4 regions of the Paenarthrobacter sp. NPDC091669 genome follow, and region 2 is predicted to be linked to each of the others. Evidence: riboswitches for the same ligand, from Rfam matches in the RefSeq annotation. Region 2 holds a riboswitch; each other region holds the start of a gene.
The links. A riboswitch is a leader RNA that binds a small molecule or an ion and turns the genes downstream of it on or off. The one in region 2 is predicted to bind cyclic di-AMP.
Positions count from the first base shown of each region.

Region 1 (7,224 bases), on a different contig from region 2:
TTTGACCGCTGAACTTGGCGAGATGGAACGCTCCCGGACCGATGGTGTGATCGCGCTTCCCGGTGCCGAAGCCCTGCTGGCCGGCCTTCCCGATGATGCCATCGCCTTGGTCACCTCAGCAGACCGCATCCTTGCTGATATCCGCATGCAGGCGGCCGGGCTCACCATGCCGTCCACCGCCGTCACCGCGGAGTCCGTCACCCGGGGCAAGCCGCACCCGGAGGGCTACCTCGAGGCGGCCGCCCTGCTGGGAGTCGACCCGGCCGACGTCGTGGTCTTCGAAGATGCGCCCGCCGGTATCGCTGCGGCGCGCGCAGCCGGAATGCGGACCGTGGTGGTGGGCAAGGCCGCTGCCAGTCACAATGCGGAGCTGGAGCCGGGCATGTGGCGGATTCCGGACTACTCGGCCGTGACGGTCACCGCAATGAAGGACGACGACGGCGGGCATCTCATCACGCTGACTCTCTAGTAACGCAGCTGGTACCGCCGGGTTAAAGTCTGTTCCACGCGGTAAACCCGGCGTAGGCTGTGCGCATGTCTGCGATGCCGGAGGCGTACGGTGCGGCACTGGAGCGGGCCATGGTCCACGCCGGTGACTGGCTTGCGTCGGTCCCAACACGTCCAGTCCGCCCGTCCTCCGATGCCGATCAGGTAGCCAAGAGCATCCTGTCGCGACTGCCGGATGAAGCCACCGATGCCGCCGAGGTAGTTGATGAGCTTGCGGCGCTGGCTGAGCCGGGCCTCATGGCAATCCAGTCCGGACGGTTCTTTGGGTGGGTCATGGGCGGAACCCTGCCCGCGGCCATGGCCGCAGACTGGCTTGTTTCGGCGTGGGACCAGAACACCGGGCTTCGATTCGCCACACCGGCGGCAGCCGCGGTCGAGGAATCGGCCGCCGCCTGGCTGCTGGACCTTCTCCACCTTCCTGCAAGTGCCGACGTCGGATTCACCACCGGTGCCACCACCGCCAATTTCGTAGGGCTGGCGGCCGGGCGCCAATACTTGATGGACGAGGCAGGCTGGGACCTGGAGGCTCTTGGGCTGACCGGCGCCCCGCGCATCACCACCTTTGCAGGCCGGGAGCGCCACGCCGCAGTGGATTTGGCGTTGCGGTATCTCGGCTTGGGGGCGTGCGTCCCTGTAGACGCCGACGACGAAGGACGAATTTTCCCCGACGCGCTTGCCGAGGCCATGGATCAGCAGCCCGGACCGTCGCTGGTCTGCCTTCAAGCGGGCAACCTGCATTCCGGCGCCTTTGATCCCATGGAGGAAGCCATAGCCGTGGCCCACGATCGCGGAGCCTGGGTGCACGTGGATGGCGCTTTTGGTTTATGGGCCGCTGTCAGCCCGACGCTGCGGGCCCGCCTGGCCGGAGTGGAAGAAGCAGATTCCTGGGCCACGGATGCCCATAAGACCCTGAACGTTCCTTACGACTGTGGCTTGGCAATCGTCGCGAGGCCGGAAGCCTTGAGGCGTGCTTTCAGTGTTCACACGAGTTACCTCATTGCCACGGATGCCGGTCCGGGAGATCCTTTCGAGAAAGTGCCTGAGATGTCCCGCCGTGCCAGGGGCATCCCTGTGTGGGCGGCGCTGAGGCAACTGGGCCGTAACGGGGTGATCTCCATGGTGGAGCGGCTCGCTGCAAACGCCCGCGCGTTGGCCGAGGGGCTCGCCGCGATCCCGGGCGTCGAGGTGCTCAACGACGTCGTGTTCACGCAGGTATCGGTGAGCTTCGGCAGTGATGACCGCACACACCGTGTCACGCAACGGCTGATGGCCGAGGGCGCGGTGTGGATGTCCGGGTCCTCGTGGCGTGGCCGTGAAATCCTCAGGATCTCAGTGAGCAACTGGACCACGGATGCCGGAGATGTTGCGGCGTCCATTGCCGCCGTGAGGGGTGCGGTGGACGCCGAACCGGAGTCCTAGCCCACGACGTGGGCCGCGTGGAGGACGACGAACACTACGGCCGCGGACAACGCGGCCCAACCAGCCAAATGCAGAAGCGGTCCCAGACGCGCCGCCGCCGTTCCCGACGCCGGTGTCCGGCCGATCTCCCTGCGCACCTCCTTGTAAGGAACACGCCCGCTGCCAAGGTCGCGAGCCAAGCGCACCAGGCCGCGCAGGTCGGCAAGCGCGGTGCGTACGACGTCGACACTCGAGGTGGGATCGTCCGTCCAGTCGACGGGTACTTCATGAACGCGCAAACCACACCGTTCGGCGATCACCAGGAGTTCGGTGTCGAAGAACCAGCCATCGTCCTTGGCATAGGGAAGGATCCTGTGCGCGACGTCGGCGCGGACGGCCTTGAATCCGCACTGGGCATCGGAAAAGCGTGCCCCCAGAACCGCGTGCAGCAGGAAGTTGTAGCTTCGGGAGATGAATCCGCGCTGGGGACTGCGGGCCGCCTGTGAGCTCCGTGCCAGCCGCGTGCCGACCGCTAGATCCGAATGGCCCGAGAGCAGAGGTGCAATGAGGGGAGCGAGGGCCGACAAGTCCGTGGAAAGATCTGCTTCCATATAGGCGAGCACGGGTGACGGCGAGACCTGCCAGATATGGCGGAGTGCGTTTCCGCGACCCCTTTGCTGGAATCGAACCACCGTCAGTTCAGGCAGTTCGCGGGCCAAGCGCTCGGCGATCCTCAGGGTGTTGTCCGTGCTGCAGTTGTCCGCCACCGTGATCCGGAAGGTGTGCGGAAATGAATCTGCAAGGTGCCCGTAGAGCCTGCGCAGGTTCTGTTCCAGGCGGGCTTCCTCGTTGAACACGGGAAGGGTGACGTCCAGCACAGGAACGGCAGCGCGGGTGTCAATGGGGGAGCGTCGGGCTTGTGGCCCTGCTTGGGCGCCCTGCTGTGTGGTGCTTAACGCCGCGCCACCGAAGCGCGCCGAATGGAAGCGTCGTGGTGGAGCGCTGGCGGTTGGATCGGTGAGCGTCATGTTTCCAGAATGGGCCCGCCGATTAGGAGGGTTTTAGGTGGAAGCTGTGACCCCACTGTGAACCATGGACGGCACCTGTGAAACGCGAAAACCGCGCCGCTTCCCGCCATCCGCTCCAGTGTGTACTGGTGCGAACGGCGGGAACCGGCGCGGTGATCAAGCAGTCTGGCTTAGTACCAGTTATTTGCCAGGTGGAAGCCCAGGGCGGCCGACGGGGATCCGTAGCGTTCCTTGATGTAGTTCAGGCCCCACTTGATCTGGGTCTGGTAGTTGGTCTGCCAGTCAGCACCCGCAGTTGCCATTTTGGTAGCAGGCAGCGACTGGACAATGCCGTAAGCACCACTGGAAGCGTTGGTGGCAGTGGTCTTCCAGTTGGATTCCTTCTCCCACAGGGTGTTCAGCGCAGTCATTTCGCTGGCGCTCCAGCCGTAGTTGCCAAGGATGCTGGCAGCGTAGGCCTTGGCGGCGGCGGGGTCGTCCACGGCCTTGGGGGCGGCGGCAGCAGCTGCAGCTTCGGCAGCGGCGGCGGCGGCTTGCTTGGCTGCAGCATCAGCGGCGGCCTTCTCGGCAGCGGCTTGATCGGCTGCGGCCTTCTCGGCGGCAGCTTTTTCAGCAGCAGCCAGGTCGGCAGCGGCCTTCTCGGCGGCAGCTTTTTCAGCAGCGGCCTTGTCTACGGCAGCCCGGTCAGCAGCGCCCTTTGCGGCGGCTGCGTCCAAGGAAGCGGAGATTTCGGCTGTCTTGTTGGTGCTGACCTGGGCAGCTGCCTGGGTCTCTGCAACGCGGCTCGCCTCAGGGAGGTTCAGGGTGGCGTTGGCAGCAGTACCGAGCGATGCGACGCCCAGCGCAGCGGCCACGACGCCGGCAACAACCGACATGCGGTGGCCGGACTTACCCTGGCGGGCAGCGTTCTTGAGGACGGTTTGCGACTTGGTCAACGGTGCGTTGTGCTCATCGCGGTGACGCGCGGAAGGGCGCGTCTGATCATTGAATTCAGACATGTGTGATTACCTCTCAGCGCCTGCGGAGTTAGCTGTCGGGTTCGGATGAGGTCATCCGGCCGCGCATCACGCTGCGGCTTTACCCCAAGGGTCCGGCATAAATGCCTGGGCCCGGAGACTCTGGGTCCCCCGTCTCTGCCTCGGAGTAAGAACGGACTCCGGGAAGTGGCAGAGCTCGGCGCATCCCGGATGCGGGCCAGTTGGGGCGACCCACCCTTTCGACGGTACAGGAGGAATTCGCAGAAGTCACATTTAGGTAACAGAGATCACGACGTCGGTGAGTCGCCTTGCCCGTTTCGTTACATCTCTTCGGTACTGACGGTAGGGAGTCGCAGGGCGAACTCGGTGCGACCTGGACGTGACGTCACTTCCACGCTTCCGCCGTGCGCTTCCACGATGGATTCCACGATCGACAAGCCCAGTCCGGACGTGCCCTCAGACCCCGATCGCGCGGCATCGGCGCGGGCAAAGCGGGAGAAGATCCGGCCTTGGAAATCCTCTGGAATGCCGGGCCCGTTGTCCGTCACGGTCACTACTGCGCTGCCATCGGCCGAGAGCATGACGCCGGTGACAACAGTCGTACCGGCATCGGTGTGTTTGCGGGCATTGGAGAGCAGATTGGCCAACACTTGGTGCAGCTGCGTAGCGTCGCCGCGGACCGTGACGGGCTCATCAGGCAGTTGAAGTTGCCAAATGTGGTCAGGTGCCATGACTTTCTCATCGCTGACAGTTTCGATCACCAACTGGGTGAGGTCCACGTCCGTGACCTTGACCGGCTGGCCTTCATCCAGCCTGGCAAGCAGCAGCAGATCCTCCACCAAGGTGGTCATCCGTTCGGACTGGCTCTGGACGCGTGCCAGCGACTTTCGGCCGTCATCGGTGAAGTTCTCGGTCATCCTCAGCAGTTCGGTGTAACCGCGGATGGCCGTCAGCGGCGTTCGGAGTTCGTGCGACGCGTCCGCGACGAACTGGCGTACTTTGGTCTCGCTTTCCTGGCGCGCTTCCAAGGCATTGGAGACGTTGTTCAGCATCTGGTTGAGGGCATGGCCAACGCTGCCGACTTCCGTTCCGGGATGAGAGGCCGACGGCGGTACGCGCACCGCAAGTGCCACCTCACCGGCGTCGAGCGGAAGACGTGAAACCTTGGTGGCCACCTCGGAGAGTTGCTCCAACGGCCGCATGGTCCGCCGGATGATCACTGTTCCGGCGAGGCCGATGATGATCAGTCCGCCCAGCGATACCAGCACCATGGTCCAGACCAACGACGCCTCGGCGCTTTGCTTGTCCGCCAAGGGCAACCCCGTCACGATCACATCGCCATTGGTTTCGACGGCCACCAAACGGTAGTCGCCGTTGGAGAGCGAACGGTCCACAGGGCGGTTGTCCTTAGGGAGGGTCAGCAGCACCTGCTCGTCATCTGCGGAGAGCGAAACGCGCTTTCCCTGGGCGTTGATGAGCCCCGAACTGCGGACGGTGGAACCGTCGATCCTGGCGTTGAGCGTTCCCGCGGCCTGGCCCCGCGCCTCCAGGGGATCCGGCTTCCCCGAAGGTGAGGACGGAAAGCTCGACGGCGGCCTGCCGAAGTCATTCGCGCGGCTGGACGCCTGCTCCAGCTGCCTGTCGAGCTGCCGGTTGAACACCATGTCCATGGACGCATAGCTCACCACGCCCACTGCCCCGCAAATGGCGACCAACAGTGCCATGGCCACCAGGACCAGCCGGGTGCGCAAGTGCCAGGTGGAGGGATTGAGCCAGCTGCGGCCGGACTTCCTGGCCACTCCTGAAAGTGTGCTCAACGCCTAGTCCGCGGGTTTGATGACGTAGCCGGCGCCACGGATGGTGTGGATCATCGGCGGATGGTTGGCTTCGATTTTCTTGCGTAGGTAGGAAATGTACAGCTCCACGATGTTGGCTTGCCCGCCGAAGTCGTAATCCCACACCCGGTCCAGGATCTGGGCTTTGCTGACCACCCGTTTGGGGTTTTCCATGAGGTACCGCAAAAGTTCGAACTGGGTGGCGGTGAGGGGAATGTCCTCCCCGGCACGCGTGACTTCCCGGGTGTCGACGTTCAGGGTGAGGTCACCCACCACCAGCTCGGCGGTGTCCATGGCGGCGACGCCGGATCGCTGGACCAGTCGGTGGAGCCGCAGGAGGACTTCTTCCATGCTGAAGGGTTTGGTGACGTAGTCATCGCCGCCGGCAGCCAGGCCAACAATGCGGTCCTGCACGGCGTCCTTGGCCGTGAGGAAGAGGGCGGGAACTTCGGGCGCGAACGTGCGGATGCGGTTGAGGACCTCCACGCCGTCGAATCCGGGCAGCATGACATCCAGAACCAGGACGTCGGGCCGAAAATCCTTGGCGAGCTTCACAGCATCGGGGCCGTCTCCGGCAACGGCTACCGACCAACCGGCCATGCGCAGGCCCATGCTCATGAGTTCGGCCAGGCTGGGTTCGTCATCCACCACCAAGGCGCGGATCGGTGAGCCGTCCGGGTGGGACAGCTGGGGGAGATTGTTGGTCATGGAATGCGAGGAGGCCATGGGACAACCTTCTGTTCTGCGGATTGGCGACCGCTTTGCCTGCCCTGTGAGGATGCTGTGAAGTCAACACTAGCGAGATTGGAGTCTGGAAGCCGCGAGCCCAAAGAATCCCGTTTCTACAGCTTGTAGCAGATTTTCGGCAGAAAATTTCCGAACCGGGCTCCCGGCGATTGGACAACAACTGTTTCAGATCGTGAGATTCCGCAGCTGGGTGCTTCGCGGGAATGTCGATGCACATCATGCCCGATTGGCCGAAGAAAATTCAGTACATGGCGAATATTTCCTGCCCCGGTCGAATGAAATGGCGTTCATTTATCATCATGGCTGAATTGTGATTTACGGCACAATAGACCTCTCCGTCTCAAAATGTGGACGGTTCGGCGCTTTGTTACTTGCGTGTTGCCATTGTTACGTTGCACACTTCCAATGTGAACAAGAACTCAACAGCACCTGCAGCCGCAGCAACCTGGTCCAGCACACCCGCTGGCCATGATGATCGCTGTTGTCGAATGCAAGCCTAACTTTCCACCCCAAGAAGTTTCAGGCATTCGCCCCCTAGCCCAGCGTTGGGCGCCCATCCCCAAACTCATTGCGGGGACAACCAGCATTCGAAGCCGCGATGACGGCTATTCACTTTTGAGGTAAGCACTCCATGTCAGTTGCATCTGGATACGTCCACATCTCCGTCCGTAACGCCAACAAGGCCGCCTCGAACGCAGGGCTCCGCCCCGGCTTCGGCAACCGCCCCGGCTA
Region 1 covers NZ_JBIVTK010000016.1:96,556-103,779, reverse strand. The annotation lists gene ACIQLI_RS21320 (HAD-IA family hydrolase) at 1-469, shown strand, start outside; gene ACIQLI_RS21315 (pyridoxal phosphate-dependent decarboxylase family protein) at 535-1,926, shown strand; gene ACIQLI_RS21310 (dolichyl-phosphate beta-glucosyltransferase) at 1,923-2,933, opposite strand; gene ACIQLI_RS21305 (hypothetical protein) at 3,104-3,931, opposite strand; cyclic di-AMP (ydaO/yuaA leader) riboswitch at 3,935-4,122, opposite strand; gene ACIQLI_RS21300 (sensor histidine kinase) at 4,231-5,727, opposite strand; gene ACIQLI_RS21295 (response regulator transcription factor) at 5,731-6,471, opposite strand; gene ACIQLI_RS21290 (winged helix-turn-helix domain-containing protein) at 7,124-7,224, shown strand, end outside.
Region 1: another riboswitch for cyclic di-AMP. It lies ahead of ACIQLI_RS21305 (hypothetical protein); the one in region 2 lies ahead of ACIQLI_RS16045 (M23 family metallopeptidase).

Region 2 (7,224 bases):
GTAGTGATGACGACGTCCGCCGGGGGTTCAGTTTCCTGGTAAGGGTCATCCGCTGTGAGGTGGTCCAAGGGCGGCTCGATGTCCTGGAGGGCGGAAATCCACTCTTCATAGTTGTCGCCCACCCTGAGCTGCTCTCCTGCTATACCGCCCAGAAGCTCCACCACAGCGCCCAGTTGCGGGCCGAAAGTATCACGCACTTGTCCCGGCAGCGGGACACCTTGTTCCACAACCTCGGAACCGGTCAGCAGAAACCTGACCAGCGGCTTGCCGAGGACCTCCAACTGGTCCAGGCCGGCCAGCGCAGCCAAAGCGATGTGGGCCGGATTGAGCACGGTCCCGGCGGTCAGCAGGACCTCCCCCGCCGCCGCCTCTTCTGCGGCTTTGCGGATGTGCTGGCCGTTGCGGGGTTCGCCGGGTTTAGCGGTTCCGCCCAACGCCAGGACCGGAAGGCCGTCGTCGTCGGTGGTCATGACGCCGCTCTCGCTGCGAAGTACTGCCTTGGCACCCGGCGGAATCAAACCACCGGTCACGATGGGACTTGCCTGGTGGGGGGCAAGCCTCTGGTCCGGTTCGCTGAGGATCCACGGCCCGCTCCCGTTGACGGCCCATCCGTCCATGGCTGAGGAAGCGTAGTGCGGCATATCCTGCACTGCCAGGGCGTCGGCAGCGAGGGTACGGCCGAGGGCTGACCTGAGCGGCACAGGACCCGGAGGGATGGGAGCGGCACAATCGAACGCGCGCTGCCGGGCCTCCTGCCACGTGTGTGCCGCGTGATGGCCCTCTGCGGGGGCCTCCGTCATTCGGCGTCAGCCTCGGACTCCGAGTACTCCTTGGCAACTTTGCGGGCCAGTTCCAAGGCGGCGTTCATGGACGCATCATCGCTTGCCTGGCCGATGCCCCGGGCCATGCCTGCGGCGTAGCCGGCAATGAAGGTGGTCAAGGGCGCTGCGGGGCGCACCACTGAATGAGCGGCCACTCCGGCAACAGCGAGCACTTCATTGACGTCCACTTCAACGCCTTCAAGCTCAAATGCCTGCAGCAGCGTGCGGCACCATTCCTCGAGCGTCTCTTCCTGGCTCTTCACGTCCGCCTCCAACTTGTAGTCAATGCCCAGGGCCGCAGCGTCCTCCCACGTATCCACGTCGTCCGTGGAGCCTGCGGGGACGGCAACGTCCAGCAGGTTCAGCCTAGCAAGCAGCCGGAACACTGAAGAGTCCGTTAACCCGGAACTTTGGGAAGCTACGGCCACTTCACGGTCCAGGGCCCCGGTGTTGTAGGCACCCAGGAGGGGCTGCTTCCGTCCGTCCGCGGAAACTGCCATGGCACCCTCTGCGCCGGGTTGCGCTGCCAGCGCTTCCCACAGAGGGGCAACCCCACGGGAAGCATGCGGCATATCGCAGGCGAGGATCAAGGTCCACGGAGCGCCCGCACCGCTGTCCTTCAGCGCAACCAGCCCAGCAGCAATTGCAGCGGCCGGACCCGCAAATGCCGGTTCCTCCCGGGCCTGCAGCACCTCGTCCGGCAACGGCTCACCGCCCGGTCCTGAAGCATCAGGACCTACCACCACCACAGCTGACGCACCCCGGGCCGCCTGCAGGGCACGCGACAGGAGCGTCTCGCCGTCGTACGTCAACGATGGCTTGGGCACACCACCGAGGCGGGTGGCCCTGCCACCCGCCAGAATCACGGCATTGAACTCCATCCGCCCAGATTACCGGGGCAGCCGGAGTTCAGCAGAAATCGATCAGGCAGCGGATTCCGGCAACAGGAACGGGTCCCAGTCCGGCGCAGGTTTCTCGAGTTCTTTGATCTGCCACATGGTTCCCTGGGGCACCCCGGGCGTGAAACGGAGTTTCCAACCCATTTCAGCCAGCGTGTGGTCGCTTTTGGCGTTGTTGCATTTCAAACACGCCGCAACCAGGTTTTCCCAGGAATCCGCGCCGCCCCTGGATTTGGGGTGGACGTGGTCTATGGTGTGGGCTGTTTTCCCGCAGTAGGCGCACCGATGACCGTCGCGGCGAAGGACCCCGCGTCGGCTCACGGCGGTAATCCTGTTGTACCGGGGACGGATGTAGCGGTTAAGGAGGATCACGGAGGGGCGTCCAAGAATCTCCTGGGGCCCGACGACAGGCTCGTCGCCTTCGGCCACTACGCTGGCCTTCCCAGTCAGCACAAGAACCAGCGCCCGGCGGAATGTTATTACCGCCAGCGGTTCATATCCAGCATTCAGAACGAGTGTGCGCATGCACGTACCTCTTCACGGCCGCACCCGTCAGGGGCACGAGGGCCGGCTGCCCTCTGCTTGTACGGGCTGTGGATCGACAAGATAAGGGTAAGCACTCATATGCCGTATCAACGAATTTTTCCGTCGTTTCCCGTGCAGTGTCGTCAAGAGTTCATGCGAGGTTAAGGGCTCTGGAGCCGAATGCCCTCCTTAAAAACAGAACACCCCGCCGGCCGGAGCCTGCGGGGTGTTGCTGTGAAAAGCGGAGGCTGGATCAGCCGTTGACGCGGATGAAGACCGGGCCGGAGCCGACGTTGACGCTGAACAGTGCCGTGGTGGATCCGTTCCATCCGCCATGGACTGCCTTGCCGTTGCCGACGTACACAGCGATGTGTGCCTGTCCGGCCAGACCACCGTTGGCGTAGTAGGCGAGGTCGCCGGGCTGTGCTTCCGCTGCGCTGACTGTGCGGCCGAGGGAGAGGTAGCCAGCCGGCCAGTCGTGGAAGTTGATGCCAACTGCTGCCAGGGAGTTTGTCACCAGCATGGTGCAGTCCTGGGTGACGCCGAGCTGTGCGTAGGCGGCAGCGGCGATGGCAGCACCGAGGCCACTGGCGGCGGCCGGAGCCTTGGCCGCAGGAGCCGCGGCGTTGACGGCCAGCGTGGCGTTGCCGGCAGTTGCCGTGCTTTCTGCTGCCTTCTTGGTTTCTGCCTTCGCAGGAGCCTTCTTCTCTACGGGAGCAGGAGCCTGCACCGTGGTGACCACGGGGCGCTCGTAGGAGATGGCAACGGTGGAATCTGCAGCGATGGTGGCTTGGACTACCGACTGGACGTCAAGGGTGGACGTCGAGGTGGACTCACGGTCCACGGTGGTGTCGGCCGCGTTGGCAGCAACACTGCCGGTCAGGACCAGGCCTGAAGCTGCGGCAATAACAGCCGCCTGGCGACCTACGCCGCCGGCGTTTTCACTGACGGCCTTGGCGATCACGGCAAGCGAGCTGGTCTTGGGGGCCTCAGCGCGATGCCGTGCAACCTTGGATGCACTGGTCATGGTTTTCTCTTTTCGTATCCGCGTGTAGTTGGGGTACACGCGGCTCATTGGCGCGCCGGCACTTGGGGGAATGCCGGCGAACCCCGAACGGATTGTTTCTAGCGGAGGGTAAAGAAGGAGGACGTGCCCGTGGAGGCAGCCGAGTGCAGGAGCGTTCCCTGTCCCGGGTTCAAGGCGCTGATCATCATGCCGTTGCCAACGTAGATGCCTACGTGTGCTCCGCCGTTCTGCATGACCAGGTCACCGGGGGCAGGAGTGCTGGTGGGCTTCATGGCCGTCCAGGCGTTGACGCGCGGGATGCTGATGCCGGCCTGGGCGTAGACCCACTGGGTGAAGCCGGAGCAGTCCCATCCGTTGGGCGTGGTGCCGCCCCAAACGTACGGGTGTCCGATTCCGGTGTAGGCGATCGCGGCGAGGCCGGAAGCGGCGGCGCTGGAAGCAGCGTCCTTGGCTTCGGACGACTTCGCCGTCACAGCACCTGCGGTGGTCTGGTTGCCATTGGCCGCGGTCCGCTGGGTGGTCTGCGAAGCGCGCTGGACAACCTTGGGAGCTTCCTTGGTGGCCACTACAGGGCTTTCGAAGGAAACAGTGGCGGTGGGCTCTGCGGTGACTACCGCAGTGGTGACCATCTGCTGGGTGCTGGAGGCTTCCGACTTGGAAACGTCGGTGTCCGCTGCCTGGGCCGGAAGACCGACACTGAGGACGAGGCCTGAGGCTGCTGCCAGGACGACGGCCTGGCGGCCAACGGTACCGGCGTTGGATGAAACAGCCTTGGAAAGCGTGTTCAAGGGGTTCGTACGAACCGATTCGGCGCGGTGGCGCGCAGGGGTAGTGCGTGATGACACGTAGGTAGCCTCTCCCAATGCCTGCGAGGTGAGCTGTCGGATTCGGATGGGAGTCATCCGGCCACGCTGCTTCAAGGAAGCTTTGCGACTTAACCCCAAGGCCTTCTTGCGAAGACCAGAAGTGGTTCCCCCGCCCCTGCCAGACGATTTATGCGAACGGACCTCGAGTGGTGGCAGAGCTAGGCAATCCACTCAAGTGCACCGGCCCCCTAAAAAGCCGATGCGCTTTGTACGGTACAACAGTTGAACGCGAATGTCACATTCAGGTCACGGGGTGTGTCACGAATGCGAGAGACAACCATCAACTGGGCTTAGAGCCAGCCCATGGGGTCAACGACTTCACCGTTGACCTGTACTTCAAAGTGGAGGTGGCAGCCGGTGGAGGCGCCCGTGGTACCGCTCAGCGCCACAGTATCGCCGCGGCTGACCGTCTGGCCTACTTTGACGGTGAAGGACGACAGGTGGTTGTACGTGGTCTCGAGGCCGTTGCCGTGGTCTACCACCACGCGGTTGCCTCCGCCATACTCGTGCCATCCGGCAAAGGTGACCTTGCCGGTGGCCGCGGCGTGGACGGCGGTGCCGCACTGTGCCACGAAGTCCTGCCCACGGTGGAAGTCACCGGAACCACCCGTGAGGGGGCTGATGCGGTAGCCGAACGGGGAAGCCGTGGTCAGGGTATCCAGGGGACTGGCCATGGTACCTGTGGACGAGGCGCGCTGGATGCTGTCGGCGGACTGTGCGCTGAGCAACTGCTTCAGCTTGCCGTCGGGGTCGGCGGCGGTAGCTACCGCGGCACGGCTGAAGTCGATCTTGGCTGATGCAGCGGCGGAAACCTCGGGCTGGCTGCCACCGGTAACGGCCAGGGCCGACTCGGTCTGACCGGATTCCGAGGTGGCCATGACCGGGCTGGTGGCTGGCAGACCGACAGTCAGGGCAAGTCCGGTGGCGGCAAGCGCAACTCCGGCCTTTTGCCCGACGCCACTGGCTGCGGCGAAGTCGGCAACCTGGCGCAACGGGCTCTTACGGCGACGCACCTGGCGTTCGGTGTCGCGTGGCCGGATCTCCGATACGACGCGGGCTGGCCGCAGCTCAGCAGCGGGGCCGGACGCGCGGCGGCGACCCCTGACGTTCTGCGTTGTCAAACTCTGTTCCTCTCTAAAAAGCCTGCGAAGTTAGCTGTCGGATTCGAGTCAGAGAGTTCAAAGACCCGGCCCGCACGAAGCGCTCACGGCACACAGGTATCCCAGGAGGGACTTGCGACAATGGGCACTTCTGCTGCGGACTTCACCCCAAGGCTGCTTCTTTAGACAGCCGCTTGTGGTTCCCCCGCCTCTGCCAGTGGTGGATGGCACACCTGTTCCGCTGGCAGAGCTCGGCTCCGGAACAGGTAACGCTTTGGTATCAGCGCTAGTAGATAACTATAGGCGATTAAGGCCCGCAGTAATAAATTCGTTATCAACAGGAACAGGCATGGCGCGGCAGCCTCTTATCACTAATCCTGAAAAACCGCAGGTCACACGCGCGCCGGAAACCCAAAAGTGAGATATGACACCGCGTGAAGGGAGGGGGGTGTCAGCCGACGGAGACGAAGACGTGCGCCGCAACCTCGGGCGGAAGTTCCAGAGCACCCTCGATGCCGGGAACCCGGACCGAAATGTACTCACCTACACGCTCCAGCGAGACGGCGGCTCCGGGGCGGATACCGCCCTCATCCAACTGGGTGAGGAGTTCAGGCTCAACCTGAATGGGCTCCGCAAGGCGGGTGACCGCCACGCGGGAATTCGGTGCATAGCCGTCCATGGCCTGCAGGAGGTTGACGTCCAAGCGGGGGAACGGCTGGCTGGCAAGGCCACCGAGGGCTTCGAGGCCCGGGATGGGGTTGCCATACGGGGATTCGGTGGGGTGTTCCAGGAGTTCGTACAGCCGGCGCTCCACGCGCTCGCTCATCACGTGTTCCCAGCGACACGCTTCGTCGTGGACATAGGCCCAGTCCAGGCCAATGACATCAGCAAGGAGACGCTCGGCGAGGCGGTGCTTGCGCATGACCTCCGTGGCGCGCTTCCGACCCACCTCGGTCAGTTCCAGGTGACGGTCGTTTGAAACAATCACCAGGCCATCGCGCTCCATGCGTCCGATGGTCTGGGAAACAGTGGGTCCGGAGTGCCGCAGCCGCTCGGCGATGCGGGCCCTGAGAGCCACAATGTTCTCTTCTTCAAGCTCCAAAATGGTCCGAAGATACATCTCAGTGGTATCGATCAGATCCGTCATCCAGCTCAGCTCTCCTCGAACGCAGTTTCTTGCGTAATCTCCACCGTACCGCGTCCCTTGCCGGGTGGACGGTGTGCACCGCCGCCCCATGAACGCCAACCACCAGCCTAGCTTATTTGGAATTACTCTGGATAATTCCGGTCGCATATGGTTGGCCGGCGTTCCACGTGGCGGACTATGACGGCCACAGGTTCCTGCCTCCGCGCCGGGTCAGGCAGAATTGGGGTGTCGAAGGGGCAGTTGATGCCACCTGCCACGACCCATCTCTAGCCGATACCCATTGGAGCCACACGTGAGCGACAACAGCATCACCATTCCCGCCGATCTGCTGCCCAAGGACGGACGCTTCGGCGCAGGACCGTCCAAGGTCCGTCCGGAACAGATCGAGGCCCTGTCTGCCGCGTCGTCCACCATCCTCGGCACGTCCCACCGCCAGGCTCCGGTCAAGAACCTTGTGGGTTCGGTCCGGGAGGGCCTCAGCCAGTTCTTCCGTGCGCCCGAGGGATATGAAGTTGTCCTCGGCGTCGGCGGTTCCACGGCCTTCTGGGATGTCGCCGCATTCGGCCTGGTGGAGAAGAAAGCACAGCACCTCTCCTTCGGTGAGTTCGGTTCCAAGTTCGCTGCTGCCACCAACAAGGCGCCGTTCCTTGATCCTTCCTCGATCATCAAGGCCGAGCCTGGCACGCGCCCGGTGTCGCAGGCCGAAGCCGGCGTTGACGTCTACGCCTGGCCCCAGAACGAGACCTCCACTGGTGTAGCCGCTCCCGTAAAGCGGGTCCAGGGTGCCGACGAAGGTTCGTTGATCCTGGTGGACGCCACGTCTGCTGCCGGCGGGCTGG
Region 2 covers NZ_JBIVTK010000009.1:114,493-121,716, forward strand. The annotation lists gene ACIQLI_RS16020 (molybdopterin molybdotransferase MoeA) at 1-800, opposite strand, end outside; gene ACIQLI_RS16025 (NTP transferase domain-containing protein) at 797-1,702, opposite strand; gene ACIQLI_RS16030 (HNH endonuclease) at 1,745-2,245, opposite strand; gene ACIQLI_RS16035 (NlpC/P60 family protein) at 2,499-3,272, opposite strand; gene ACIQLI_RS16040 (C40 family peptidase) at 3,371-4,117, opposite strand; cyclic di-AMP (ydaO/yuaA leader) riboswitch at 4,122-4,303, opposite strand; gene ACIQLI_RS16045 (M23 family metallopeptidase) at 4,429-5,259, opposite strand; cyclic di-AMP (ydaO/yuaA leader) riboswitch at 5,264-5,505, opposite strand; gene ACIQLI_RS16050 (metal-dependent transcriptional regulator) at 5,690-6,385, opposite strand; gene serC (phosphoserine transaminase) at 6,678-7,224, shown strand, end outside.

Region 3 (7,224 bases), on a different contig from region 2:
GTGACCACACTGTCCATGACCGCCCGGTCGCTGGCCGCCGTCGGGACCGTCCTGAAGACGGTGACACTGGAGCAGGCACAGGAACTCGCGCGGCTGGCCCTTTCAGCACCCAGCGCCACCGAGGCCCGCGACTGGGTCCGCGCCAAGCTCCCCGTGCTCGAAGAACTCGGCCTCTAACTTCTGTTTGTTTCTGTCAAAGGAGAAACCATGCCCGAACGCATAGCCACCATCGCCAGCCGCTCCGGCCTGCACGCCCGCCCCGCCGCCTTGTTCGCGGAAGCCGCGGGCGAGCAACCGGTGGAGGTCACCATTGCCATGCAGGGCGAGCCTGCCGATGATGCGCTCGACGCCGCCAGCATCCTTTCGCTCATGACGCTCGGCGCCGCCAAGGGCGATGTCGTGGTGCTGCGGGCCGAGGGCGACGGCGCCGACGCTGCGCTGGACGCACTGGTGAAGCTGCTGGAGACGGACCTGGACGCGGAGTAGCCTTCGGCGGGCTTGCCCGATTCGATGGTTTGCTGCGTGTTGGACGGCAGGAGTCGTCTACCGCGCAGCAAGCCGTCTAAATGGCCGAGGCCTGCCAGCACGCGGCTCACGCTAGGCTTCTGCCATGGCATTGATAGCTCCCCGCGTCACCGCAGGTCTCCCCGCCGACGACGCCCGGAATCTGGCGCGCTCCCTGCAGGACAGCAACGACATCACCGTGTTCGTGGACGGCACAGTCCACCGCCTGCCGGACGAGGCGAGGGACGCCGTCGTCGACCTCCTCGCGAGGCTGGGCCGCGGCGAAACCGTGACGGTCAGCAGCGTGGAGGAAATGCTCACCACCTCGCAGGCTGCCGAGCTCGCGGGAATCTCGCACACCTATCTGCGCAATATGACCGATCGCGGCGAAATTCCCGTGGAATACCGGGGAACGCATCGTCGGATCCGGCAAGCCGCCATCATCGCGTGGCTGGAATCCCAGAAGAAGAAACAGGCCGAAAGCGCCGCGGACCAGCCCGACGGAAATGACGTCAACGCCAGCCAATAGTGTCCACAGTGATAAGGATCAAGCAACGATCGCAGCCAACAGGCGGGCACCCCTTAAAGCCGGGGTTACGCTTGATCGGTGGGCAATTTCAAAGGGTGGCATATCGTGGCCGGGTTGGCCGCAATGGCCCTTGCCGCACCCTTGGGCTCTGCCATGGGATTGAACTTCGTGGCAACCTTCATGTTCGCGTGCACGGTGTTCGTGGCCGTCGCGATGTGGACGGAATCAAAAATCGCACGACGCCGGGACGCGGCTGCGGCGTCTGCCGCGCCTGAGACTCCGCAACCGGCGGCGGACCCCAGCGAATCCGACGACGCCACAAGGTCCGGCGACGCCACCAGGGAGTAGGCATGGGGTTCAATAGCGGTATGGCTTCGACTTCCCCCTCCGTTGTTTGGCCCGTAGTGCATGAGGAACGCCGTGCCCTGATCCGGGATCTTGAACCGCTCCTGCCCTCCCAGTGGAGGACGCCATCGCTGTGCCCGGGCTGGGACGTCCATGACGTCCTGGCGCACGTGATCGACAGTGCCAAGACCACGCGCCTCGGCTTCATTCGACGCATGGTTGCCTCCCGGATGGATTTTGACCGCGACAATGCCGTGGGTGTTGAGCGCGAAAGGACGCCTGACCCGGGGAAGACCCTGGTCCAGTTGCAGGCCGCGCTCTCCCGGACTTCCGGGCCGCCTGCAGGCTTGGGAACCCGGTTGGTTGAAGCCTTCGTGCACGGCGAGGACATCCGCCGCCCGCTGGGGATCCGCCGTGACTATCCTGCAGCGCACGTCGCCACAGCCCTGCACTACCAGGTGCGGACCAGCACCAAGATGGGCGGAGGCAAGGAAATCGCAGAGGGCTGGCGCTTGGTGGCCACTGACACATCCTTCGATCACGGGGACGGGCCTGCCGTTGAGGGGCCCGCCATCGCACTGCTGCTGGCGGTGTCCGGCCGACCAATAGCGGAGGACGAGCTGGATGGCCCCGGAGCTCCGGTGTTCCTGCAGCGGAAACTTTGATGGCAGCGAAAGGGAAACCGGCAGCGTTGCTGTCTGCCGACGTAGAAGCCTTGGGCCTGAAGGGGCGGATCCTCTGGACAGAGGGCACGCCTCCAGCCGGGCCCTCGGCTGATCCCGGCACTGAATCTGTGTCCGATCCCGCCGGGCCCGTCTATGTCCTGATCCACGGCATCGGGGTCTCGCACCGCTATTTGGCCCGGCTGCACACCGTCCTGGCAGCGAGCGCCCCCACCTACTCCCTGGACCTCCCGGGGTTTGGGGGGACTCCAAAGCCTGATCGACAGCTCTCGGTGGAGGACTACGGCGCCTTCATCGCTGAGGCCCTCGCTTCCCGCGGCATCGGTTCCTACGTTCTGGTGGGCCATTCGATGGGGGCGCAGTTCGTTATCGAAGCGGCCTTACATGCGCCGGATCGGGTCCGGCAGGTGGTGCTGATGGGGCCTGTTGTTGATTCGCGGCACAAGAACGTGCGGCGCCAGTCCGTGGCCCTTCTCCTTGACGGGATGCTCCGCGAAAGCCCCTCCTCCAATTGGATCGTCACGTCGGACTATTTCCGCTCCGGTCCGCGCTGGTACCTCACTGAACTGCCCGTGATGATGTCCTACCCCACGGAAAAACGCGTGGCTGGCATCAAGGTCCCCGTGCTGGTCCTGAGGGGAAGCCGCGACAACGTGGCCGGCCCGGACTGGGCTCTCCGGCTCTCGAGGGCGGTTGACCAGGGGCGCTTGGTGGAGATTCCCGGCGTCGGGCATGTAGCGCAACACATGCGGCCCCATGCCGTGGCGGACGCCATCCGGAGTTTTGTTGCCGCGACAGCGCTTCACGGCCAGGCACCTTGATGAGTCCGCGCACCCCGGCTAGGCTGGCGGAGCCATCACATTAGTAAGTTTGCTTACGAAAGGGTTGATCGTGACCACTGGAGACCACAAGGACGAGCAAGGCTTCGGCGCAACCGGCGCCACAGGACCGTTTGATACTACGTCCGATGCCGACAGTATCCACGAGGATCCCGACATGCGGCAGGATGAGGACGACGATCCCGCAGCATCCGCCAACCCGGATCCCCTCGACGGAAACGTCACGGGCCTTGAACCCGGCGGTGGAGTGCCCCCGGGAGAAACCCCGCCGGCCGAGGGCAGCATGAGCAGCGACCAAGGACACGAGGAGTAAACAACTGCGGGCGCCGGACTACGGCAGCCTCAGGATCTCCCCAAGATCGTAATCCGCCGGCTCCTCCAACTGGGAGTATGTGCAGCTCTCCGGCGTGCGGTCCGGCCGCCAGCGCCTGAACTGCGTGGTGTGCCGGAACCGCTCGCCCTCCATGTAGTCGTAGGCCACCTCGATCACCAGCTCGGGACGCAGGGGCACGAACGAGAAATCCTTGCCCGCACTCCACCGGCTTTGGGCGCCGGGCATCCTGGAACCCCCGGCCCCCTCGCCCTGGCTGGCCCACTCGCCCCAAGGATGCTCGCCGAGTTCCACTTGGTACGGCTCAAGCTCAGCCACCAGGGCCTCGCGCTTGGCCATGGGGAATGAGGCCACCACCCCCACATGCTGGAGCCGACCGTCGTCGTGATAAAGACCCAACAGCATGGACCCCACAACCTTCGCGGTCTTATGCCAACGGAATCCGGCCACCACACAGTCCGCGGTGCGCTCATGCTTGGTCTTGAACATCACGCGCTTGTTGGGCAAGTACGTCCCGTCCAAGGGCTTGGACAGCACCCCGTCCAGGCCTGCGCCTTCCAATTGCACGAACCATTCCTGCGCGCGCTCAAGGTCCGTGACTGCAGGAGTGACGTAAACAGGCGGCTCAGCCTTGGCGAGCGCACGTTCCAGGACGGCGCGGCGTTCCGAGAAAGGCCTGCCCATGAGGTCGTCGTCGCCGAGGGCAAGGATGTCGAACGCGATCATGGACGCCGGGGTCTTCTCGGCGAGCATCCGGACCCGGCTGTCCGCGGGGTGGATCCGCTGCTGCAGCACCTCGAACTCCAGACGGTTGCCCTCGATCAGGACAATCTCGCCGTCGATCACGCATTTGTCCGGAAGGTTCTGCCGCAGCGCTTCCACCAGTTCGGGGAAGTAGCGGGTCATGGGTTTCTCGTTGCGGCTGCCCAGGATGACTTCGTCGCCATCTTTGAAGACGATGGTCCTGAAGCCATCCCATTTGGGCTCGTAGTGCCCTACATCGGGAATGGCGGGGACGGATTTGGCGAGCATGGGCGAGACGGGTGGCATCACAGGCAGGTCCATAGACAATGTCTACCTGCCGGTTCGCGCCGAAGCTAGTCTTAGGCGATGGATATCTTGGCCGTGTTGGCTGCCGTACTTGGAGTTCCCGCCCTCCTGGCCGCGGCGTGGTACTGGGTGGCCCGGCAGAATCGCCGGGGTGTCCGGCGCGCAGCAGCCGGCGGGATGTTGGGAGTTGCGGACGAGATTTTCCGCCCGGAAACCCATCACGTCCACCAGATCCAGAAAATCCAGCACGAACTCCCGGCGCCAGCACCGGCCCCGAAGCCTAAACGCTAGAACCCTCTCATCTGGGGAGGCCTACCGTCCGTTACATTAATGTGACTTTACTTTCCGGCTCATGTACCGTCGTAGGGCGACCCGTATCTCCGCTGGGCCGCTTCCGGAATGACGCCGAGCTCTGCCGCATTCCGGGATCCGCCAGACCCGCGGCAGAGGCGGGGGACCCACAAGTTCCCGGACTTTCCCAAGTCCTTGGGGTGAAGCCGCTACGGCGGCCGGACGGCCTCGTCCGAACCCGACAGCTAACCTCGAAGGCGTTGAGAGGCAACCACCATGTCCCCAACCATGGATCAGCCGCGCCGCGCCGAGACTGAACGCGAGCGCACCAAACCAACCGGACGCCGTCGGGCCCAACCCAGCGGACCCCCCATCAGCGTGCAGGCAGACACTGCTGCCGCACTCGGGACCACAAGCACGACGTCGGAGCCCGCCACCGCGGCCCTCCCCACCGTCGCGCCGCCCACCACACGTGCGGCCGCGCGCGCAGCCGAGCGGGAACGGGCCGCCCAAGCTGTGATCGCGCCCGCTCCATCCGCGGTCGGAGAACCTGCCGACGCTGCCGAGCCGGCAACCGCGGCCATTCCCGTCGTGGAGGCCGCCCAGGCAGCAGCTCCGCCCTCCACCACGCCGGGGCCTCCTACCTCGGCTATTCCGATCGTTCAGGCCAAGTCTGCCCCCACAGCGGTTTCGCCTGCAGCCGCTTCCCCGGCACCCGTTTCACCGCGGGGCACATCCCCGGCGCGGGTTGCTGCGGCCGCCACGGCGTCGGCTTCACTGGCAAGCCGCAAGGACGTTCCAAAGGAGTCGGCCGCTCCCGCTCCCTCCAGGCCGGGCAGGGGCGGATCGTCCCTTGGCCGGGAACCCCAGGCGGTCCTGCGTAAAGCTGCGTCGGTCAAGCACATGAGCCAGCGCATGGCCGTGGTGGCTGGTGCCCTGGGTCTGGTCCTGACAGCCGGCACCTTGGGGCAGGCCCTCGAGCTGCCGTTCTTCGGCCAGGAGACCCCCTCCCAGGAAGCCAGCGGCGCCGACCGGAATTCAGGCTCCGCGGCTCCCGCACCCAGTGCCTCGTACTCGAGGGCCTCATCGCCCTCCGCGTCAGCTGCTGCGACGTCGGCAGCCGGCCAACCGGCCACGGTTCCGGAGTCACCCGCGCCTGTGTCGCCGTCGTCCGTTCCCACCCCGAAAGTTTCCTTGGCTGACCCCGTCTGGGTCCCGTCGGCAGTACCCTCAACCATCGCCGCGGTCCCGTCCACCGCCAGCCCGGCCCCCACCCAGCCGGCGCCGGCACCCAGTGAGGTGCCGTCGGACACGATCACCACGCCTCCCACGACACCGACGCCCACAACGACGCCGACGGTCACGCCCACTCCGACACCTACCCCCACCCCGACGGGGACTCCCACGCAGACCACCAAACCAAAGCCCACGGGCAAGCCCAGCGCGGCCGCCGCACCGCAGCCCACCGGGACGGCACTTGAAGAGATTCTCAACGCGGCAAAGGACGCCCTCAAATGAGCACGCGCTTGCCGCGCACCACCACGCACGTGGGATGGCACAGCCGATACTGCAGCAGCAGCCGGACGGCCACGTTCCGGCGCCGATGGGGCCGTTGGAGCTGCCAGCGGCTGAGGCGTTCCTAAGGCAAGACCCTGCGCATGAGGCAGGCACCCACCGGGTGTCTGCCTCATTTGTTCCTTAACAACCTTAGATCCGTGGCCGGCCGGCCCAACGGCGGGCTTTCAAGGCAGCGTGCAGTTCAAGGCGGATCGCTCCACTGAGGGGGTCGGCACCGATGAGCTGGCGGATCCGGCCGAGTCGGTTGTAGATGCTGCTCCTGTGGAGGTGGAGTTTGGCCGCGACGTCCTGCACTGAACCATCACTGTCATAGAGGAGTTCCAGGACGGGCAGGAGTTCGCCGTTCTTGTCCTGGTCCTCCAGCGTTCGGAAGTGCACGGAACCGGTGTCGTCCCAGCCTCCGGGTGCCAGCAAACGGTCGAAGAGCTGATAGACGCCCACGGCCCGGCTGTCCACGAGCTCGCCGAGGGGTCGATCGACGGCAGCAGCCTGCGCCGCAACCTTGGACTGCCGGTATGCTCCCCCGAGCTGCCGGATCACCTGGAATGGTTCGCTGATGCCCAGGATCACCCGGTCCACCGCCCTGCCGGAGCGCTTGGCGAGTTCCAGTTGATAGTGGACCAGCACCTGGGCGTGGTCCGCCCGGCCACCGGACTCGCGGAACAGCACCACCGAATGCGTCTCCGTTCCCGCGCTGAACAACGCAGCGTTGACCCCGATAGTGGACTGCAGCGCGGCTGAACGGTGCGTCAGGGTCGCGGCAAGGGGATCGACGTCGGACCTCGCGCCGTCCGCGTCCAGGATGGTCACCAGTTGCCACGGACCGCGGCCTTGGATTTCCTTCCACCCGGCCACGGCCGCCACGGCATTCGATTCGCCGCTGCAAGCAGAGAGGAACTCCTGCTCACGCCGGCGCCGGAATTCCGATTCCGCGGTGTTGGAATCAAGGAGCAATCCCGCCAACAGGTCCAACTCGTCGCGCACGCCGGGCAACTCGGCGAGTATCGCCGTCGCACTTTGCTCTTCAACGTCCAGCTGGACCCACAAGTAGCCCACGCGGAAGCCGCGCACCAG
Region 3 covers NZ_JBIVTK010000012.1:94,552-101,775, reverse strand. The annotation lists gene ptsP (phosphoenolpyruvate--protein phosphotransferase) at 1-177, shown strand, start outside; gene ACIQLI_RS18930 (HPr family phosphocarrier protein) at 208-486, shown strand; gene ACIQLI_RS18925 (helix-turn-helix domain-containing protein) at 611-1,033, shown strand; gene ACIQLI_RS18920 (hypothetical protein) at 1,112-1,381, shown strand; gene ACIQLI_RS18915 (maleylpyruvate isomerase family mycothiol-dependent enzyme) at 1,384-2,043, shown strand; gene ACIQLI_RS18910 (alpha/beta fold hydrolase) at 2,043-2,882, shown strand; gene ACIQLI_RS18905 (DUF6480 family protein) at 2,953-3,213, shown strand; gene ACIQLI_RS18900 (ATP-dependent DNA ligase) at 3,232-4,296, opposite strand; gene ACIQLI_RS18895 (hypothetical protein) at 4,342-4,572, shown strand; cyclic di-AMP (ydaO/yuaA leader) riboswitch at 4,702-4,846, shown strand; gene ACIQLI_RS18890 (hypothetical protein) at 4,849-6,090, shown strand; gene ACIQLI_RS18885 (PucR family transcriptional regulator) at 6,280-7,224, opposite strand, start outside.
Region 3: another riboswitch for cyclic di-AMP. It lies ahead of ACIQLI_RS18890 (hypothetical protein); the one in region 2 lies ahead of ACIQLI_RS16045 (M23 family metallopeptidase).

Region 4 (7,224 bases), on a different contig from region 2:
GCGAACACGCGGACTCAGGAGGCTATCCATGGCAGAAAAAGTTCGGTAGTGTTCGAGTCACCGAATGGCCGGCAACCGTGTTCCACAGCACACTCCGGCCATTTATTGCGGCCGCTTGGGGAACTCGGACGCGACCCCATGCGATGCCTAACGGCACACACGTCAAGGAGGAACCAAGCAGTGTCACTCACGCCTGATTCCGCCACGGAACGCACCACCACCGTGGTCATCGGAGCCGGCCTGTCCGGCTTGGCAGTTGCCAGTGAGCTCAGCCGCTACGGCGTGAACTCCATAGTGGTGGACGGGTTCGGGACGTTGTCCGCAACCGGCCCGTCAGTCCACACTGGCATGCTCCAACGCTGCGATGCAGCCGATCCCTCGGCCATGCAGGAGCGTAACGAGATCCTCCGCCACCTGCGGAACTACGCCGCAAGCCATCACCTGGATGTCCGCAGCACCACACGGGCGGTCCGCCTCGACTTTCTTGGCTCCGACCCTTCCCAGCAGATCGGCTATGGACTGGCCGCCAGCATGACCACTGCCGGGCTCAGGACAGGGCTTCACGCCTCCGGACCCCTCGAGTCCACCCGCCGCCAGTGGGCCGTGCACACTGCCAACGGTGTTCTTCTGGCCGACCATATTGTGGTCACGCGCTGTGCGCAGAGCCAATTGCGCCGAATGCTGGCGGAACTCGGTATAGCGATCGGCCAGAACCTGGTGGCCGCAATGCGGGCCGTCGGGATGCACCTTGTAGGAGTCGGCGAGCTCATTACGCCCACACCCAAGGAAGTACTTCGGCAGGCAAAGGCTGTGGGCCAGGCGATATCGTCCAAGGTGGCCCTCCCGGCAGGGCCGGGCATCGCCACCGCGTAGCAGATCAAACGCCCTCCACGACACCCTGCAAAGGCCCGCCTGCCCGCCTGACTGACCTTCGGCGTCGTGCCTGGCCGTGAACTATTCCGCACAAAACTTAACGCCAAAGGCCGGTGTCCTCGAAGAAGAACTCTTCGAAGACACCGGCCTTTGAACTGAAGCGTGAGGCTTATGCGCCAGCGCGTACGTAGGTCAGGGGACCCGTTGCGGTCAACCAGCTGATCGGGTGGATGCCCGTCTGGTTGCCATTGATGCCACCGCTGATGGCCTGGCCGTTGCCGATGTAGATGGCGACGTGGCCGGACTGGACGATCATGTCACCGGGCTGGGGTGAGCTGACAACCTTGCCGTAGTTCATGAACTGCATGGGACCGAGGTCGCCAACGGGGATGCCTGCGGAGCCGAGTGCGCGCTCCACCATGGCGGTGCAGTCCTGCATGATGCCGATCTGGGCGTAAGCCGAGGCAACCATGGCGGCATTGACGCCACCAACGGCCGGAGCAGCAGCGGCCGCAGGAGCAGGAGCAGCAGCGGCCGGAGCGGCAGCAGCAGCCTTGGCAACAGGAGCCTTTGCGGCGGCAGTGGTGACTGCTGCCTTCTTGGCGACGGGAGCCGGAGCAACCGGTGCAGGCTTCTCGATAACCGGCGCTGCAACAGAAGCAACAGCAGGGCGCTCGAAGTTGACGGTAGCCGTAGCCAGGGCGGTGACAACCTGGGTGGGTGCGTCGGCTGAAACGGTCTCAGCGACCGTTGCCGGGCTGGAATCCCGCTGAACCGGAGCTTCAGCAGCGTGAGCTGCAATGGAGCCGGTCAACACAAGGCCCGAGGCTGCTGCGATAACAGCCGCCTGGCGGCCAGCGCCGGAAGCGTTGCTGGCAACTGCCTTGGAGATGGAGATGAACGGATTAGGACGTACGCTGTCCGCCTTACGACGGCCGCGAAGAATGCGTGAAGACATGAAAGAGCCTCTCCCGATGCCTGCGAGGTTAGCTGTCGGATTCGGATGGGAGTCACCCGGCCACTATCTCCCGCTGTTCAGCGGAAGCATCGTGACTTCACCCCAAGGCACGCTCGAAAGCGGCCTAAAATGGGTTCCCCGTCTCTGCCGTAAGGTTTGTCTGCGAACGGATTCCGGACTGCGGCAGAGCTAGGCAATCAGGCCGGAAGTGCCCGCTACGTGGAACAGGCACAGGTACCACCGTACGCGATGATCACGCGGAAGTCACATTTAAGTAACGAGAAGTACGCTTCTGGCGTGTCGCAGTAACCGTTTCGAGATCTTCGCGGCTACGTAGAAAACCCTGTTATTCCGCGGGAGAATCGCCATCAGAGTCGTTTGAAGCAGCGAGTTTTCTGCGGGCTGTAACAGCCAGAAAAATAACGAGACCAACAGCAACAACCGCCAGGCCTACGATGCTCCACGGGAAGGGCTGGGAGGCGTCGGCCGCGGGTTCGCTGTTACCGGTTCCCTGCGCCGCGTTGCCCGGGGCCGCGGTTCCGGCCGTCGGTACCGCTGCCGACGGTGCTGAAGACGACGGTGCTGAAGCGGAAGGAGAGGCTGCCGCCGAACCGCTGGTCGTCGTCGTGCTTCCTGCGGTGGCCGTGAAGGTAAAGGTGCCCTCGATGGGGTGCGAATCGCTGCTGACGACGCGCCAGACCACCGTGTATTCGCCGGCCGGAGCGCCTTCGCGCAGCTTCTGGACCGCCTGGTTGTCGATGATCTCCACCGGGCCATCCGCCCAGTTTTCGCCGCCCGCCGTAACCGTCACGCCCGAGAATTGCGCGAGCGGCCGGTTGTTGAATGTGATGGAAACCGACGCCGGAACGTCCGTGACGCTGGTGCCATTGGCCGGCGTCGTGGATTCAGCGACGTCATGGGCGGACGCGGGTGCCGCAGAAAACAGCAGGGCGGACGCGAAGGCAAGAGCAGCGACGACGGCGGCCAGAAGCGGGCGGATGGTACGCATGGGGCGGTTTCTCCTAGTGTTGGCTTCCTTACAGACTAGGCGAATCGTCCGGAGCGCCCGTACCGGACCGCATAGGATTTGAGGGCACACTCCCACCGATCCCCGGAGTCCTTCATGCTTAAGCAAGGTTCTGCAGTAGACCGCTACTTCAAAATTACTGAACGTGGATCCACGTACTCGCGGGAAATTCGTGGCGGCTTCGCAACGTTCTTCGCCATGAGCTACATCGTGGTGTTGAACCCGCTGATCCTCTCCGGGGCGGATTCCAGTGGGGCATCCCTCGGCTTTACGGCCGTCGCAGCCACGACGGCCTTCGTGGCGGGCATCCTGACCATCCTCATGGGTGCGTGGGCCAAGCACCCGTTCGCCGTCGCAACCGGTCTGGGCGTCAACGCCTTCGTTGCCGTCACGGTCGCCTCGCACCCGGAGCTCACCTGGCCGGACATGATGGGCCTTGTGGTCCTCTCCGGCATCACCATGCTCATCCTGGTGCTGACCGGTTTCCGTACCGCCGTGTTCAAGGCCGTGCCGGAAGCGCTCAAAACGGCGATCGTGGTGGGTATCGGACTCTTCATTGCGCTGATCGGGCTGGTCAATGCGGGATTTGTGCGCCGAATTCCCGACGCCGCCGGCACCACGGTTCCCCTGGGCCTGGGCGTGGATGGCAAGCTCATGGGCTGGCCCACCCTGGTGTTCGCAGTGGGCCTCATCCTCACCATCGCCCTGGTGGTCCGAAAGGTCCGCGGCGCCATCCTCATCGGGATCGTGGTCTCCACGGCACTGGCCGCCATCCTCGAATTCACCCTCCACATCGGCCCCAGCTTCGACGGCAAGAACGTCAACCCGCGCGGCTGGTCCCTCGTGGCTCCCACCCTCTCGGAGTGGGGCGCTCCGGACCTGTCCCTCATCGGCAAGGCCAACCCATTCGGCGCCTTTGAGCACCTTGGGTTCATCGCAGCGGCCCTGCTGGCATTCGTGATCCTGCTGAGCATCTTCTTCGATGCCATGGGCACCATGGTGGGCCTGGCCAACGAGGCCGGAACCGTGGACAAGGACGGCAACATCCCCAACGTGGACCGTGTCCTGCAGGTGGATGCCCTCGGCGCGATCGTAGGCGGCGGCGCGTCCGTTTCGTCCAACCAGATCTTTGTCGAGTCCGGCGCCGGCATCGGCGAAGGTGCCCGCACCGGCCTCGCCTCGATCGTCACCGGCGTGCTGTTCCTGGTGGCGATGTTCTTCACCCCCCTCATCAACCTTGTCCCCTTCGAAGCCGTGGCCCCGGCATTGGTGGTTGTGGGCTTCATGATGGTCTCCCAGGTGGGCAAGATCGATTGGCAGGACTGGGGTGTCGGCATCCCGGCGTTCCTGACCATCTCCCTCATGCCGTTCACGTACTCGATCGCCAACGGCCTCGGCGCCGGCTTCATCTCCTACGTACTGATCCGCACCTTCCAGGGCCGCGCCCGCGAAGTCCACCCGCTCATGTGGGCTGTGGCCGCTGCGTTCCTGCTGTTCTTCGGCATTGGAACCGTGGAGGAACTGCTGGGCGTCAAGTAGGTCGCGGGGTTGCCTTCGGCGGTGAAGTCCGGGGTTTCAGACACTCGCCACGCTGGATCGCTGGTTTTCGTGTGCTCATTCGGGTGTGCTTGAAGCATGGAAACCAGCACCACCCTCGCCGTAGACGTCAGCCCCAGCCCTTGGACGGGCCGCTTTGACGGAGACGGCGCTGAACACCGCCGCTGGTGGCAGGCGGTAGCACCCCTGACGTCGCCCGCGCCCGCAACCGCCACGCGCCCCGCCGTCGTGCTTGGTTTCTGCAGCGATGCCGGAGTCCTCCGCAACCAAGGCCGGGTGGGTGCTGCTGCGGCTCCCGCCGCCATCCGCACGGCGCTGGGTCCGCTGGCGTTCCACCTTGACCGTGACGTGTTCGACGCCGGTGATGTGGTGGTGGAGGACGACTCACTGGAAGCGGGCCAAGAGCGCGCCGGACGCGCCATTTCGGAACTGCTCGACGCCGGAAACCTCACCGTGGTGCTGGGCGGCGGCCACGAAACAGCGTTCGCCAGTTACCTTGGGGTGGCCGGTTCTGACACGGTCCGCGGCAAACGGCTTGGTGTCCTGAACCTGGATGCCCACTTTGACCTTCGCGACGAGCCCACACCGAGCTCGGGTACGCCGTTCCTGCAGATGGCCCACGCAGAAGCCGCCGCCGGCCGGGAACTGCAGTACGCCGTCGTCGGAATTTCGGAGCCGAACAACACGCGCACCCTCTTCGACACCGCCGATCGCCTGGGTGTGAAGTACCTGCTGGACGAGCTGTGCACCCCGGAGGCCGTGGAGATTTTTGTTGCCGATTTCCTGGCCGGCGTGGACGTGCTGTACCTGACCATCGACCTGGATGTAATGCCTGCATCCGTGGCCCCTGGGGTCAGCGCACCCGCCGCATATGGCGTGCCTTTGCCAGTGATCAGTGCCGTCTGCCGGCAGGTTGCTGCGAGCGGGAAGCTCCTGCACCTGGACGTAGCGGAGCTGAACCCGGAGTTTGATATCGATCACCGCACCGCGAAAGTGGCTGCGCGGCTGGTGAACGCCCTGCTCGCCTAGCGTTCCCTTTTCCAGCCGCCTTCCTCCGCCTACTCTGTGGGGAGGGAAGGATGGCGATGCGCGGAACTCCTGTGCAGGACAAGTGGGCCTGGGTGGCAGGGCCAGCGGCTGTGGCTCTGGGCCTCGCAGCGCACCTGTTCGCGGGCGGAAGCGCTCCGGCCATACCTGTCCTCCTGGGGTTCGCCGCGTTGTGTGCGCTCGCCGCACAGCTTGTGTCCCGCTGGGTGCACGGCCCGCTGCTGCTGCTGCTCCTATCCGGCTTGGCACAGCAGCTGCTGCACTTCGGCTTTGAGGCCTTCGGAGGGTACTTTCCCGGCAGCGGATTCCTGGACCACGTGCACGGAGCCCCGGACTTGGGGGACGCACCGGCCGGCACCGCGACCAGCGGCGGCGACATCCACCTCCTCCTCTACACTCACATGGCGGCTGCGATCCTCGCACTGCTCGTGGCCGTCGGCGTGACCAAGCTGGCGGGGCTGCGCTCCGGGCGGGGTGCATCCACGGATCCCGCGCTTGTCCGTGACACCCGCTGTTGAGCGTTGCGTTCAGCGAACGAGCCCGGGTTCGGCCGGTTCATGACAATCTTCACGTCGCCGAACGACTCCAACTCTTAGCCTGGCGACACGGTTCGTAGCCTTACGAAAGCCCGGGACATGAACATTGCCGGGCCCGCTTGAGTGCACCTAGTGTCTTAGGCACGTGGTGTACCCGAGAGGCCAGGGAGCTGCCTGCAAAGCAGCGCACGCGGGTTCGAATCCCGCCACCACGTCTTTGGGGTCCCGCCGCCGGCACGCCCCGCGGCGGTCGGCGGGGGGCGGAAGGGGTTCCTCCATAGGCAAGCTCCGGATGAGACGCAGGTCACCTGACTGCCAGTCATCTTACATATTTTCGGCGGTCAGCCACTATGATTGATGGGTCGCCCTCGCATGCGGCACGTAATAGGAGGCCCCCCAATGACCCCTGCAATGACTGCAGAACGCGAAATTCGCCTGTCCTTCTCGAAGGCAGACGAGATCCACGACGGACTCGACCGCGCCGTGGATGCCCTGATCGAAAACGCGGCAGCAGACGCTGCCTGCGGAATTCTGGTGACGCGCCACGAGCCCGGCACCTACACCGTGGCTCTGGACGAATCCGTTCCCTTCGGCCAGACCCGCGAAGTACTCGCTGCCTGATACCCCACCGTATTTCCGGCAGCGACGCAAAAACCGGGGCCCGTTCCTTTCCGCATCTACTACCCGCGGAAGGGAACGAGCCCCGGTTTCTGTTTAATAAGTACCTCTGCAGAACCTCCGCCTATGCCCGGCGGAGTGTCACGCCGTCGGACTTCATGAACAGTTCCTTACCCTCTTCGGTAACGCCCGGGCCGGAGTGCTCAAGCCACACCACGTTTCCGCTGCTGGAGATTTCCTCGATCCGGCCAGTGGCAATCACGTGGGCATATTTGACCACTTCCACCGCCTCGCCAACGTTCAGCGTCTTCCAGTCCGAAACCGTAGCCGAGTGAGCGCTTCGCCTGGACAGGACTGCTCCGCGTGCCTTCATTGAACTTCTACCCCTTTGTGGATGTTCTCTGTTGTGTATTGAGTTGTTCACGGTTGACCGTCAAGCCCACAACACCGTTGTTGTGGACGTGACGTACACCATAAGTTCTACTACATTTGCCACGCCCCGGTGCTTGCGTTGCGAACAAAGACCGGGGCGTGACAAAGATGCCCATCAAATGAGCGTTTTATTCGACGTCAGGCCAAAATCCCGACGGCGGATTCGGCGGCCGCGC
Region 4 covers NZ_JBIVTK010000001.1:354,417-361,640, forward strand. The annotation lists gene ACIQLI_RS01645 (FAD-dependent monooxygenase) at 181-873, shown strand; gene ACIQLI_RS01650 (NlpC/P60 family protein) at 1,043-1,831, opposite strand; cyclic di-AMP (ydaO/yuaA leader) riboswitch at 1,835-2,027, opposite strand; gene ACIQLI_RS01655 (copper resistance protein CopC) at 2,178-2,840, opposite strand; gene ACIQLI_RS01660 (NCS2 family permease) at 2,955-4,397, shown strand; gene hutG (formimidoylglutamase) at 4,494-5,444, shown strand; gene ACIQLI_RS01670 (hypothetical protein) at 5,501-5,980, shown strand; tRNA gene ACIQLI_RS01675 (tRNA-Cys) at 6,143-6,213, shown strand; gene ACIQLI_RS01680 (hypothetical protein) at 6,398-6,619, shown strand; gene ACIQLI_RS01685 (hypothetical protein) at 6,741-6,989, opposite strand; gene hutH (histidine ammonia-lyase) at 7,187-7,224, opposite strand, start outside.
Region 4: another riboswitch for cyclic di-AMP. It lies ahead of ACIQLI_RS01650 (NlpC/P60 family protein); the one in region 2 lies ahead of ACIQLI_RS16045 (M23 family metallopeptidase).